Regions from separate parts of the Pantoea sp. SGAir0184 genome, predicted to be linked through region 1. Evidence: predicted binding sites of a transcription regulator. Region 1 holds the regulator's gene; each other region holds the start of a gene.
What was found. The regulator Fur, encoded in region 1, represses iron uptake genes when iron is present. The targets are predictions, from matches to a motif close to ATAATAATGAGAACNACTATCAA.

Region 1 (3,691 bases):
GGGCACGCGTGAGGTGCCGTTCAGCCGTGAGGTGTGGATCGATCGCGCCGACTTCCGTGAAGAGGCCAACAAGCAGTACAAACGTCTGGTGCTGGGTAAAGAAGTTCGTCTGCGCAACGCTTATGTCATTCGTGCCGAGCGCGTGGCGAAAGATGAAGCCGGCAACATCACCTGCATCTACGCTACCTGCGATGTCGACACCCTGAGCAAAGATCCGGCCGATGGCCGCAAGGTGAAAGGCGTTATCCATTGGGTATCGGCGATTCACGCGCTGCCTGCCGAATTCCGTCTGTACGATCGTCTGTTCAGCGTGCCAAACCCGGGCGCGGCCGAGGATTTCCTCACCACCATTAACCCGAACTCGCTGGAGATCAAACAGGGCTTCGTTGAGCCGGGTCTGCGTGCCGCCAGCGCGCTGGCACCGTATCAGTTTGAGCGCGAAGGTTACTTCTGCGCAGACAGCGTGTACTCGCAGCCGTCGAAACTGGTGTTCAACCGCACCGTGGGTCTGCGTGATACCTGGGCAAAAATCGGCGAATAATTTTACTGCTTGATAGCACGATATGATCAGCAAAGGGCGAGCAATCGCCCTTTTTTATTGCCCGTTATCTGCAAACGGGAATCGATTATGCTGAACCAGACAAAAAACAGTAATTACGCGCGATTACGACTAATCTGACTTTAATAAAATTAACTAATTTACCCGTGTGAAATCGTTATTTTCAGGTAGGCTATGCGCTCTTAAATGTTGCTGTGCGGGTTAGCGAAGGAAGAAAAATGACAAGTCTCGCTCTGGAAGCCAAACATAGCGTGGTGGTTTTACATCAGCTTATCGAACGTATTTTTAATCAGGCCGAAGGCAGCGATGACAGTATGGATCTGCTGCTGTCGCACTTTCATCCCGACTTCAAAATGGTGACGCCGCAAGGCAAACAGCTCGATCTCAATGACACTGAAACCCTGTTTCGCAAACTGCACGGGCAGCGGGAAGGGATGCGAATCGCCACCAGTGAGCATGCCATCATTTCCCAGCAGCAGCAGGAAGTGACCATTCAGTATCACGAACTGCAAATGCTTAACGGCAACAACCAGACCCGCATTTCGCTGGCGGTGCTGGACTGCAGCACGCCGGTTCCGCGCTGGCGCTATTTGCAGGAAACGCTGGTCGCCTGAACGCAGCCATAAAAAAACCGGTGCCTGGCACCGGTTTTTTTATACTGCATAGCATATTCAATTACTGATCGTGGAGCGTCTCGTCTTCGCGGCAGTCTCCCAGCGCACAGTGGCCGTACAGATACAGGCTGTGGTTGCTGAGTTTGATACCGTGGCGTGTCGCAATCTCACGCTGACGCGTTTCGATAGATTCATCGCTAAACTCGATCACTTTGCCGCAGTCGAGGCAAATCAGGTGATCATGATGATGCTGCTGGGTCAGTTCGAACACGGATTTCCCGCCTTCGAAGTTATGACGCGTCACGATGCCGGCGTCGTCAAACTGGTTCAGAACACGGTATACCGTCGCCAGACCAATCTCTTCGCCCATGTCGATCAGGCGTTTGTACAAATCTTCCGCACTGACATGATGGGACTCGGGTCCGGGTCCCTGAAGCACTTCCAGAATCTTCAGTCTGGGCAGCGTGACTTTCAGGCCAGCCTTTTTCAATGCGGAGTTGTTGTCAGTCATGCGGATATTGTCCTGTTACTTTGCTAGTCACTTACGGCGCAAAGGCCTTGAATGTGTGGTCAACGCGCATTCTCATTTGCGTCTCATTATAGAGCTCAGCCTGCGAAATGAAAACCGGCTGCGGCGGACAATTCCCCGGATGCTGTAAGGAGAAATGTCGTGAACCTCAGCGGGATCGTGCAGATCGATGTTCCTTTTCGCGCAGTCTCAGTCTGATGCCCGAGGAATAAGCAGATGACCGTTGCGGGTATTCTACAGAATTGAGGGAAAAAGTTAAAAAACCGTAGCTATTATTTTTATAGGTAATTCCATTGCCCGATGTGAGCCAGCGCCCACATCGGACAGGAAAGCATCAGGCTTCGATGATCGCCTGCAGCTGCAGCTCGTCAAAGATCTGCTTAACCCATTTGTCGACGCGCTCGTTAGTCAGTTCAGGCTGACGATCTTCATCGATGGCGAGGCCAAGGAAGTGTTTGTCGTCTGCCAGACCTTTAGAGGCTTCGAAGTGGTAACCTTCGGTTGGCCAGTGGCCCACAATCACTGCGCCGTTTGGCTCAATGATGTCGCGAATGGTGCCCATCGCGTCACAGAAGTACTCGGCATAATCTTCCTGATCGCCGCAGCCAAACAGCGCTACCAGCTTACCGTTGAAATCAATCTCTTCCAGCGTCGGGAAGAAGTCATCCCAGTCGCACTGGGCTTCACCGTAGTACCAGGTCGGAATACCCAGCAGCAGAATATCGAATGCTTCGAGATCTTCTTTGGTGCTCTTAGCAATGTCATGCACTTCGGCGACATCTTTACCCAGTTGTTTCTGGATCATTTTTGCAATGTTTTCAGTGTTGCCGGTATCGCTGCCGAAGAAAATGCCTACGATTGCCATGGAGTGAGTAACCTCTTAAATCCTGATTGTGAAAGTAAGTCAGAAGACGACACAGTTATGCGAATGATAGCAGACCGGCGAAAAGCGCGGAATGTGTAAAGCGCTGAGTTTGTGTTCCAGCGTGCGGTCTGCGCACGTTACGCCAGTTTGAGCTGCGCCAGCAGCATTTGTTCAATCAGTTCACTGCGGCTGATGTTCTGCTGCTCGGCCAGCGTATTAAGCGCGTCGACCGCTTCGCTGGACATTTTCAGCTCAACGCGGCGCAGGCCGCGCACCCGGTCGCGCTTCAGCTGGTTGCGCTTATTAATGCGCAGCTGCTCATCGCGCGACAGCGGACTGGTTTTAGGGCGACCGGGACGCCGCTCGTCTGCGAAGAGATCGAGCGTGGTACGATCTGTCTGTTCTTTTGCCATGGTTTGTGAAACTGCGTGGGCGCGAACGGCGGAAAGGCGCTGCGCGATTTAAACATTTATCGGCCCGACCGCGGCGAAAAAAGCATCCGCGGCAAATTTTTAGCGCGACATCATACTCCAGCGCCCGGCGCGACGCCAACCCTAAACCGCCCGTAGCAAGCTTTTGCTTTTACAGGTTAAAAAAGCGGCGCACCGCGCGCAGTACGGCATCGGGTTTTTCGGCATGCACCCAGTGGCCAGCACCGCTGATAATGTGCGCCTGCGCCTGCGGGAACTGGCGCAGCAGCGCATCACGGTGCTGATTGTCCAGATAGGGTGAATCACCGCCGCGAATAAACAGCGCCGGATGAGGCCACGCGGGCACCTCCTGCCAGCCGGAGAGCACCGGATAATTGTCCCATAACACCGGCACGTTGAAGCGCCATTCGCCTTCGTGGAAGGATTTCAGAATGAACTGAATCACGCCTTCTTCGCGCACGTGTTCACGCATCACGTCGGCCGCAGCGCTGCGGCGCGTGACGCCAGCTGCGCTGACCGCGCGGATTGCCGCGAAGATCTCATCGTGGCGTCGCGTCTGGTAATCCACCGGCGCGATATCAATCAGCACCATTTTGCCAATCCGTTCGGGCGCAACGGCGCCCAGCGCCATGGCAATTTTGCCGCCCATTGAGTGGCCGATAACATCGACCCGTTCGATGTGGTGCGCATCCA
Region 2 (3,691 bases), 2.1 Mb from region 1:
CCTGTGGGATTTATAGAGAGTCAAATGATGGCGAAAACAATTTAATGCAATTGGTAATCATTATCAATATCATTTGCATCAGGATGTATCTTTGTGCGCACAATTTGTTAACCTGTGTTTAATCAGGCACTAACAGGAGGGATAAGATGGCAGATAAACCGGCAGTAACCATTCACTACTGTACTCAATGTAACTGGCTGCTGCGTTCGGCGTGGATGGCGCAGGAGCTGCTGCATACCTTTGCCGGCGATCTCAGCGCGGTCACGCTCCAGCCCGGCAGCGGCGGCGTGTTCGAGATCAGCATTGATGGTCAGGTAATTTGGGAACGCAAACAGGAAGGCGGCTTTCCCGATGCGGCAGCACTGAAGCAGCGGGTGCGCGATGTCTGCTGGCCGGATCGCGAACTGGGGCACGTGGACAAGAAGAAACCGTAACGCGCTTAGCTGTTGGCGATCTTCTCTGCCGCGTCCTGCAGCGCCGCCACGACAATTTCCACCGTGGCCGGTGAAATCTGCTCCTGCGACAGCCGGTGATTGAGCGTATAGCGAAGCGTATGGATCGCCTGCTCTACCTGCGGAATGCTGCGGTTGTTGACCAGGATCGCCAGCGAAGTGAGCCGCCCGATAATCACCGCCACGTTTTCGCCATTTTCCGCCAGCAGCGCGCGGCCCGCATCGTTGAGCGCGTAGGCTTTGCGCGTGGCCTGGGCATCCACCACGCGAATGGCGTCCATCTCTTCCAGCAGCGTCAGGTTGGGATAAATAATGCCGGGGCTGGGGGAATATTCGCCTTTCGACAACTCTTCCACCGATTTGATCAGCTCATAACCGTGCGCCGCGCCGCTGGCCAGAAAGTGCAGCATCAGCAGGCGAATATCACTGGCATCCAGCATCCTTTCGCGCCGCTTTCTGCGTGCGCCGGCACAGCTGGCACGCTGTGCCGCATCGGCGTGCTCTGGAACATCCCGCTGCTGTTTCATCGCCTTCCCGGGGTCAGTTGAGGGAGGTTGATAGTAGTCTGGTGCCTGGTAAAATTCAACACAGGCGGCAGCGGGCGGGCGCCGGTTATTTTTGATGCCAGTAAGCGACGGCGCGCACCAGGTCGCTGTGCGCCGCGCGCTGCTGAGTAAAGTAATCGCTCAGCTGTTTCACCGCCGCGCCTTCGCCGGTCAGCCAGATAAAGTAGTCATCAGCAGGCAGCACAATCGGGTCCAGCAGCGGCGTCAGCGCCTCAGCCTGCATGTTGCCGCTGCCAAGCCAGCTCACCGTGACGTCCGGCAGGTCGCCAAGATACGCGCGGCCGACTGGCTCATCAACACAGGCCAGCAGATGAATCTGTTGTGCCTGCATTTCCTGATAGCGGCGCTTAAATGCCGGCAGACCGGTCTCATCACAGACATAAATCTGACAGGCATAATCCACCGGCACGACGCATGAGCCGCGCGGGCCGCCCATCGCAATGCGATCGCCCGGCTGAGCGGCACTCGCCCAGCTGCTGGCGACGCCGCCGTCGTGGATGTAAAAATCCAGCGTCAGCGAATCGCTGCCATTAAAAGCCAGCGGCGTATAGTCGCGCGCCGCCGGACGTACGCCGTCAGGCCAGACGATGCCTTCGTCGGTCATGTGTGGCAGCGCCAGCGCACCGCCCGGCGTATCCGGGAAAAACACTTTGATGTGGTCGTCAAAAGAGGGCGAGTGGAACCCCGCCAGATCGCTGCCGCTAAAGACGATGCGCCAGAAGGCATCGGCCACCCGCGTTTTGCTGGCGACGGTGATGTGACGGAAGCGTAATTCATTGCGCACGCGTTGTGGAGCGCGGTGGTGAGTCGGGTTTGGCAACGTTTCTCTCCCTGCAGCGACGGTCCCGCGCTACTGCGCTGCCGCACACCGCTAATGGTGCATGTTATCGAAAATCATTCTCATTAAACGCCTTGCAAGATACCTATGATATATTTTCGACGCAATGCCGAAAAATGCTATTGGCGAAAACGGAGCCGGTTTTTGCAAGGTGAGGAAGCGTTTTTTAGTGGAGATTTTCACGGCTTGAGGTCGCCATAAATGGCGACCCTACAGCGTGTCAGCGTATTTTTGAAAGGTAACGGCTGTCGGGGATGTGAATGACGAAAAACAATACCGTTGAATATCTGCATGGCAGAACTGCGCATAAAAAAAAGCGGAGAGTCGCCTCTCCGCTTGTTACTGTCTGCGCACCCGATTAGCGGGTCAGATCGTCAAAGAACTTCTTTACGCCGTCGAAGAAGCTTTTCGAACGCGGGCTGTTTTTCTCGCCGGTGGGTCCGCCGAAGCTCTCTTCCAGCTCGCGCAGCAGCGCTTTTTGCTTGTCGTTGAGGCTGACCGGGGTTTCCACCACCACGCGACACAGCAGATCGCCGACAGCACCGCCGCGCACCGACTTCACGCCTTTGCCGCGCATGCGGAACAGTTTGCCGGTCTGAGTTTCTGCCGGCACTTTCAGCTTCACGCGACCGTCGAGCGTCGGCACTTCAATCTCGCCGCCCAGCGCTGCCATGGCAAAGTTGATCGGCACTTCGCAGTACAGGTTGTTATCTTCACGCTCGAAGATCGGGTGTTTCTTCACCGAAACCTGCACATACAGATCGCCAGCCGGTGCGCCATGCTCACCCGCTTCACCTTCTCCGCTAAGGCGGATACGGTCGCCGGTATCGACGCCCGCCGGGATTTTCACCGACAGCGTTTTCTGGCGCTCAACGCGGCCGTGGCCGTGACAGGCGTTGCACGGATCTTTAATCACCGAGCCGCGACCATGACAGGTTGGACAGGCTTGCTGCACGGTAAAGAAGCCCTGACGCATCTGTACCTGGCCCGCACCGTGACAGGTCGGGCAGGTCTGCGGCTGGGTGCCCGCTTTGGCGCCGCTGCCGTGGCAGACATCACACTCTTCCAGCGTTGGAATGCGGATCTCTTTGGTCACGCCGCGTACCGCTTCTTCCAGCGTCAGTTCCATGTTGTAGCGTAAATCGGCGCCGCGTGAGGCGCGCTGACGGCGACCACCACCAAAGATATCGCCGAACACGTCGCCAAAGATATCGCTGAAGTCGGCACCGCCGCCACCAAAGCCGCCGCCGAAGCCGCCACCACCGCCCTGCTCAAACGCCGCATGACCGTACTGATCGTAAGCTGCACGCTTCTGCGCATCGGTGAGGATCTCGTAGGCTTCCTTGACCTCTTTGAATTTCGTCTCGGCCTCTTTATCGCCCGGATTACGGTCCGGGTGATACTTCATCGCCAGGCGCTTATAGGCCTTTTTGATTTCGCGCTCATCGGCGGATTTTGAGACGCCTAAGATCTCGTAAAAATCACTCTTAGCCATTTTTCTCTGCCCTTAACATGATCGCACGGGCGTGGAGAGATCTCCGACGCCCGTGCTGGTTTCAACGGCTGTCAGGCCAGCCGTCGCGCCCGGTCAGGGGCAATTATTTTTTATCTTTCACTTCTTCGAATTCAGCGTCGACAACGTCGTCATCTTTCTTCGCCGAAGCGTCGCCGGCATCCGCTGCGCCGGCCTGAGCCTGTTGCTGCGCCAGTTCCATCAGCTTGCTGGACACTTCCATCAGCGCCTGCATTTTGGCTTCGATTTCTGCTTTATCTTCGCCTTTCAGCGCGGTGTTCAGCTCGTTCAGGGCAGACTCGATCGGTGCTTTGTCTTCCGC
Region 3 (3,691 bases), 670 kb from region 1:
TTACCTGAAGGCGCATAGCCGGCTTCAATCTTGTTGCGGTAGTCGTTACGGAACCAGGTCAGACCGGCCTGATAACCTTCATGCTTCCACTCCAGCCCAACTTCTTTATTGATGCTGTTTTCCGCCTTCAGATTCGGATTACCCTGCAAATAGCAGGCGCCGGTGCTGGCGGCGCAGCCCTGGCCGTTGCTGTACAGCAGGTAGTTCGGGTTCGTCTGGTACAGACTCGGCGCTTTGTAGGCCCGGCCAATCCCCATCTTCAGCGTGAAGTCATCGCCCAGCCCCTGTGACAGGTTAAGCGACGGGCTCCAGTTGTTGCCAACGATGGAGTGATGATCGAAGCGCAGCGCCGGCGTCAGCATGGTGCTGTCGGTCAGCTCCATGTTGTCTTCGGCAAACAGGGAGAAAATCTCCGCCTGGGCATAAGGACTGCGGCCGGTGCTGGCGATGCCTGGCACGGCGCCGTTGCTGGCAGCCTGGGTGGTCGACGAAGGATCTTTCATGCGCTGCTGGTTCCACTCGGTGCCCAGCGTCGCGGTCTGATTGACGCCCAGCTCAAACGGCAGGCTGATTTCACTGTGCAGCAGCACATCGTCCAGCTGAATGGTATTGAACCCGCTGTTGGAGAAGATCCCTTCCGTGCCGCCCGCCAGACCTTCATTGATGCGCGTATTGCGGGTTTTCTCGTAGCGCGCCCAGCTGCTGGTGCTGATGCCGTTATCCCACGCGCCGGTCCATTTCAGTGAAATATTCTGGCGATACAGACGGTTGGTCTCATCGCCGTACAGGCTTTTCACCAGCGCGTTAGTGTTGGTGTTCTGCGTATCGCCCGCGTACAGGTTGCCCTGACGACTATAACCGGCCTGCAGCTCCAGCGTCTGCATGGGGGCAAACGCCCAGCTCAGCAACGCATTGATATCTTTGTTAACCGAACCTTCGCGGCCTGCCGGGTAGCTGCCGGCATAGCTGCCGGTGCGCGCTGCCGCATGTCCTTCATTGATGTCGTACGCGTCGGCCTGGGTTTTGGCTAAACCGCCATACAGCCGGAAGTTGAAGTCGTCACCGAGCGGCCCTTCAAGGCTGAAGTTGGTGCGTTTGGTCGCCCCTTCCGATTTGTGTTCCGGCGCGTTGAAGTAGGTATTCCACGAACCGTGCCACTGCTGATCGCTGTACTTTTTGGTGATGATGTTCACCACACCGCCCGCCGCGCCGTTACCGTAGCGCACCGCGGCCGGCCCGCGAATCACGTCGATGTGATCGATCATTTCCGGTGGCACCCAGTTGGTATCGCCACGCGTGTCGCGTTCGCCGCGCCAGCCGAGACGCACTGAGTTACGGCTGGTGATCGGCATGCCGTCCACCATAATCAGCGTGTTTTCCGGTCCCATGCCGCGAATATCGATCTGCCGGTTGTTGCCGCGCTGGCCGCTGGTCGAGTTGCCGGTCAGGTTGACGCCTGGCATGGTACGGATAATTTCTGAAACATCGCGCGCCGGCGGATGCTTTTTGATCTCATCGGCGGTGATGGTGGAAACCCCCGGTGCCTGCAGCGTCTGCTGCTGGGCCGTCACCATTAAGGTGCCACCGTCCATTGCGCTGGCGTCGGGAGAAGAGGCGTTGCTGGAAGTCGTCTTGCTGGAAGTCTCTGCTGCCCAGGCGCTGCCGGAAAGCAGTGAGGCGCTGAGCCCCAGTTCAATCAAAATAGCGAAGGTTAACCGCGAGTAATGCTTCATTTTTTTCATTCCTGGAAGGCCAGTTCTGCGCCACAGCGGAGTGACTGGCGAGCCGGTGAGAAGATCCCTGTCTTTATCGCGCAGCCGTTCACACCTGGCAGGGCCATCCTTTGCTGAATCCCATGACTTACCGGGTGCCAGACGGAACGTGCGTGCTCATTTTGAGCGCAGCCACCCTATTGCAAATGCAAATAATTATCAATAGTATTATTTATCAATCCTATGTAAACCTCCCCGTACAGACGGCGACTGGCAGCCCCTATGACCTGGCGAAATGATGGAATTGGTAGCGAAGCCTGGTGGCAGGAGCAACAGACTCAGGGCATTCCGCGCATTGAGCCGCAGCAGGATGGCACCTGTCTGGTGACCTTCTTCTGGCGCGATCCGCAAGGCAGTGAAACCACCTCCCACACCCAGCGCGTGTGGATCAACATCACCGGCGTGACCGATCACCATCAGCGGCGCCCGCCGCAATCGCTGATGCGCGTCGCCAGTAGCGATGTCTGGTACTGGCAAACCGTGCTGCCGTCACACTGGCGCGGCAGCTACTGCCTGATGCCGGATCGGCAGGCCAGCGATTTCAGCGGCGAGCCTGACATGCATGCGCTGCGCCACTGGTGGCGCGAAAAATTCCCTGCCGCGCAGGCCGATGCGCTCAATCCGCTGCGCAGCTGGTCTGGCGGACGCGGCATGGGCGTGTCACCGCTGCACCTGCCTGACGCGCCCGACCAGCAGGTGTGGCGTGCGGTGGATGAGGGCCGCGCCCCGGCGCTGACGCTGCAGGAGCAGCAGTGGGACAGCGCGCTGCTCGGCAATCGTCGCCGGGTGTGGCTGTACGCCACAGGCGAGGCGCAGCACGGCCCGCGTCCGCTGGCGATACTGCTCGATGGTCAGTTCTGGGCGCAGCAGATGCCGATCGCCGGCCCGCTGCAGCAGCTGACCGCTGCGGGCAAGCTGCCGCCGGCGGTCTACCTGTTTATCGACATCATCGATCGCGAACACCGCAGCCGCGAGCTGCCATGTAATCCGCAATTCTGGCAGGCAGTGCAGCAGGAGCTGTTGCCGCAGGTGGCACGCTGGATGCCGTACGATGCGCAGCCGGCGCGCACGCTGGTCGCCGGACAAAGCTTCGGCGGTCTGGCCGCGGTGTTTGCCGCACTGCACTTTCCCCACACCTTTGGTAATGCGCTCAGCCTGTCCGGCTCCTTCTGGTGGCCCGAGCGCGGTAACCCGCATGGCTGGCTGCTGCAGGCGCTGGACCATGGCCTGGCACCTCGCCAGCCGCTGCGTTTCTGGCTGGAGGCAGGCCAGCGTGAAGGCCTGATTCTGCAAGCCAATCAACAATTACAACAACAACTTACCGCTGCCGGCTATCAGGTGCATTACCAGCCGGTAGAGGGCGGCCATGACGCGCTGTGCTGGCGCGGTGGCCTGCTCGACGGTCTGCAAGCTTTGTGGCGCAATCCAAATTCATTCATCACGCCAGACGTGAACCGGAGCGACAGTAAATTCTCTGATGAACGACACTATGATTGACCAACAAACTCTGCCGCTGGTGGCGGCGCAGCCTGGCATCTGGATCGCCGACCAGCTCAGCCGCCATCACAACGCCTATGCAGTGGCGCACTTTATCGAGCTGCGCGGTGAAATCAACAGCGCGCTGCTGGCACAGGCCATCGTCGATGGCATGCAGGAAGCCGATACCCTGAATATGGCGTTCGGCGAAATCGACGGCGAGCCGCTGCAGTGGCCGCAGCCGCAGACCTTCAGCCTGCCAGACATCGTTGACCTGCGCGGCGAAGCGGATGCCGCCGCCGTTGCGCGCGCACAGATGCGCGCCGATATGCAGGGCGACCTGCGCGTGCTGAGCGGCGCGCCGCTGTGGCACCATCGCCTGTTCCGCCTCGGCGAGCAGCACTGGTTCTGGTATCAGCGCTATCACCATCTGGTGGTGGATG

Region 2: C1N60_RS03745 (siderophore-interacting protein) is a predicted target of Fur. The motif match lies at 1,906-1,928, and genes of this name have one in related genera.
Region 3: fes (enterochelin esterase) is a predicted target of Fur. The motif match lies at 1,919-1,941, and genes of this name have one in related genera.

Annotation. Positions count from the first base shown of each region.
Region 1 covers NZ_CP028050.1:2,994,428-2,998,118, reverse strand. Annotated here, with positions in the region: gene glnS (glutamine--tRNA ligase) at 1-541, shown strand, start outside; gene C1N60_RS14210 (hypothetical protein) at 778-1,173, shown strand; gene fur (ferric iron uptake transcriptional regulator) at 1,235-1,684, opposite strand; gene fldA (flavodoxin FldA) at 2,037-2,567, opposite strand; gene ybfE (LexA regulated protein) at 2,705-2,980, opposite strand; gene ybfF (esterase) at 3,150-3,691, opposite strand, start outside.
Region 2 covers NZ_CP028050.1:806,515-810,205, reverse strand. Annotated here, with positions in the region: gene C1N60_RS03755 (SelT/SelW/SelH family protein) at 147-434, shown strand; gene C1N60_RS03750 (PadR family transcriptional regulator) at 440-979, opposite strand; gene C1N60_RS03745 (siderophore-interacting protein) at 1,065-1,838, opposite strand; gene dnaJ (molecular chaperone DnaJ) at 2,215-3,351, opposite strand; gene dnaK (molecular chaperone DnaK) at 3,455-3,691, opposite strand, start outside.
Region 3 covers NZ_CP028050.1:3,662,848-3,666,538, forward strand. Annotated here, with positions in the region: gene C1N60_RS17410 (TonB-dependent siderophore receptor) at 1-1,733, opposite strand, end outside; gene fes (enterochelin esterase) at 1,995-3,269, shown strand; gene C1N60_RS17420 (enterobactin synthase subunit F) at 3,262-3,691, shown strand, end outside.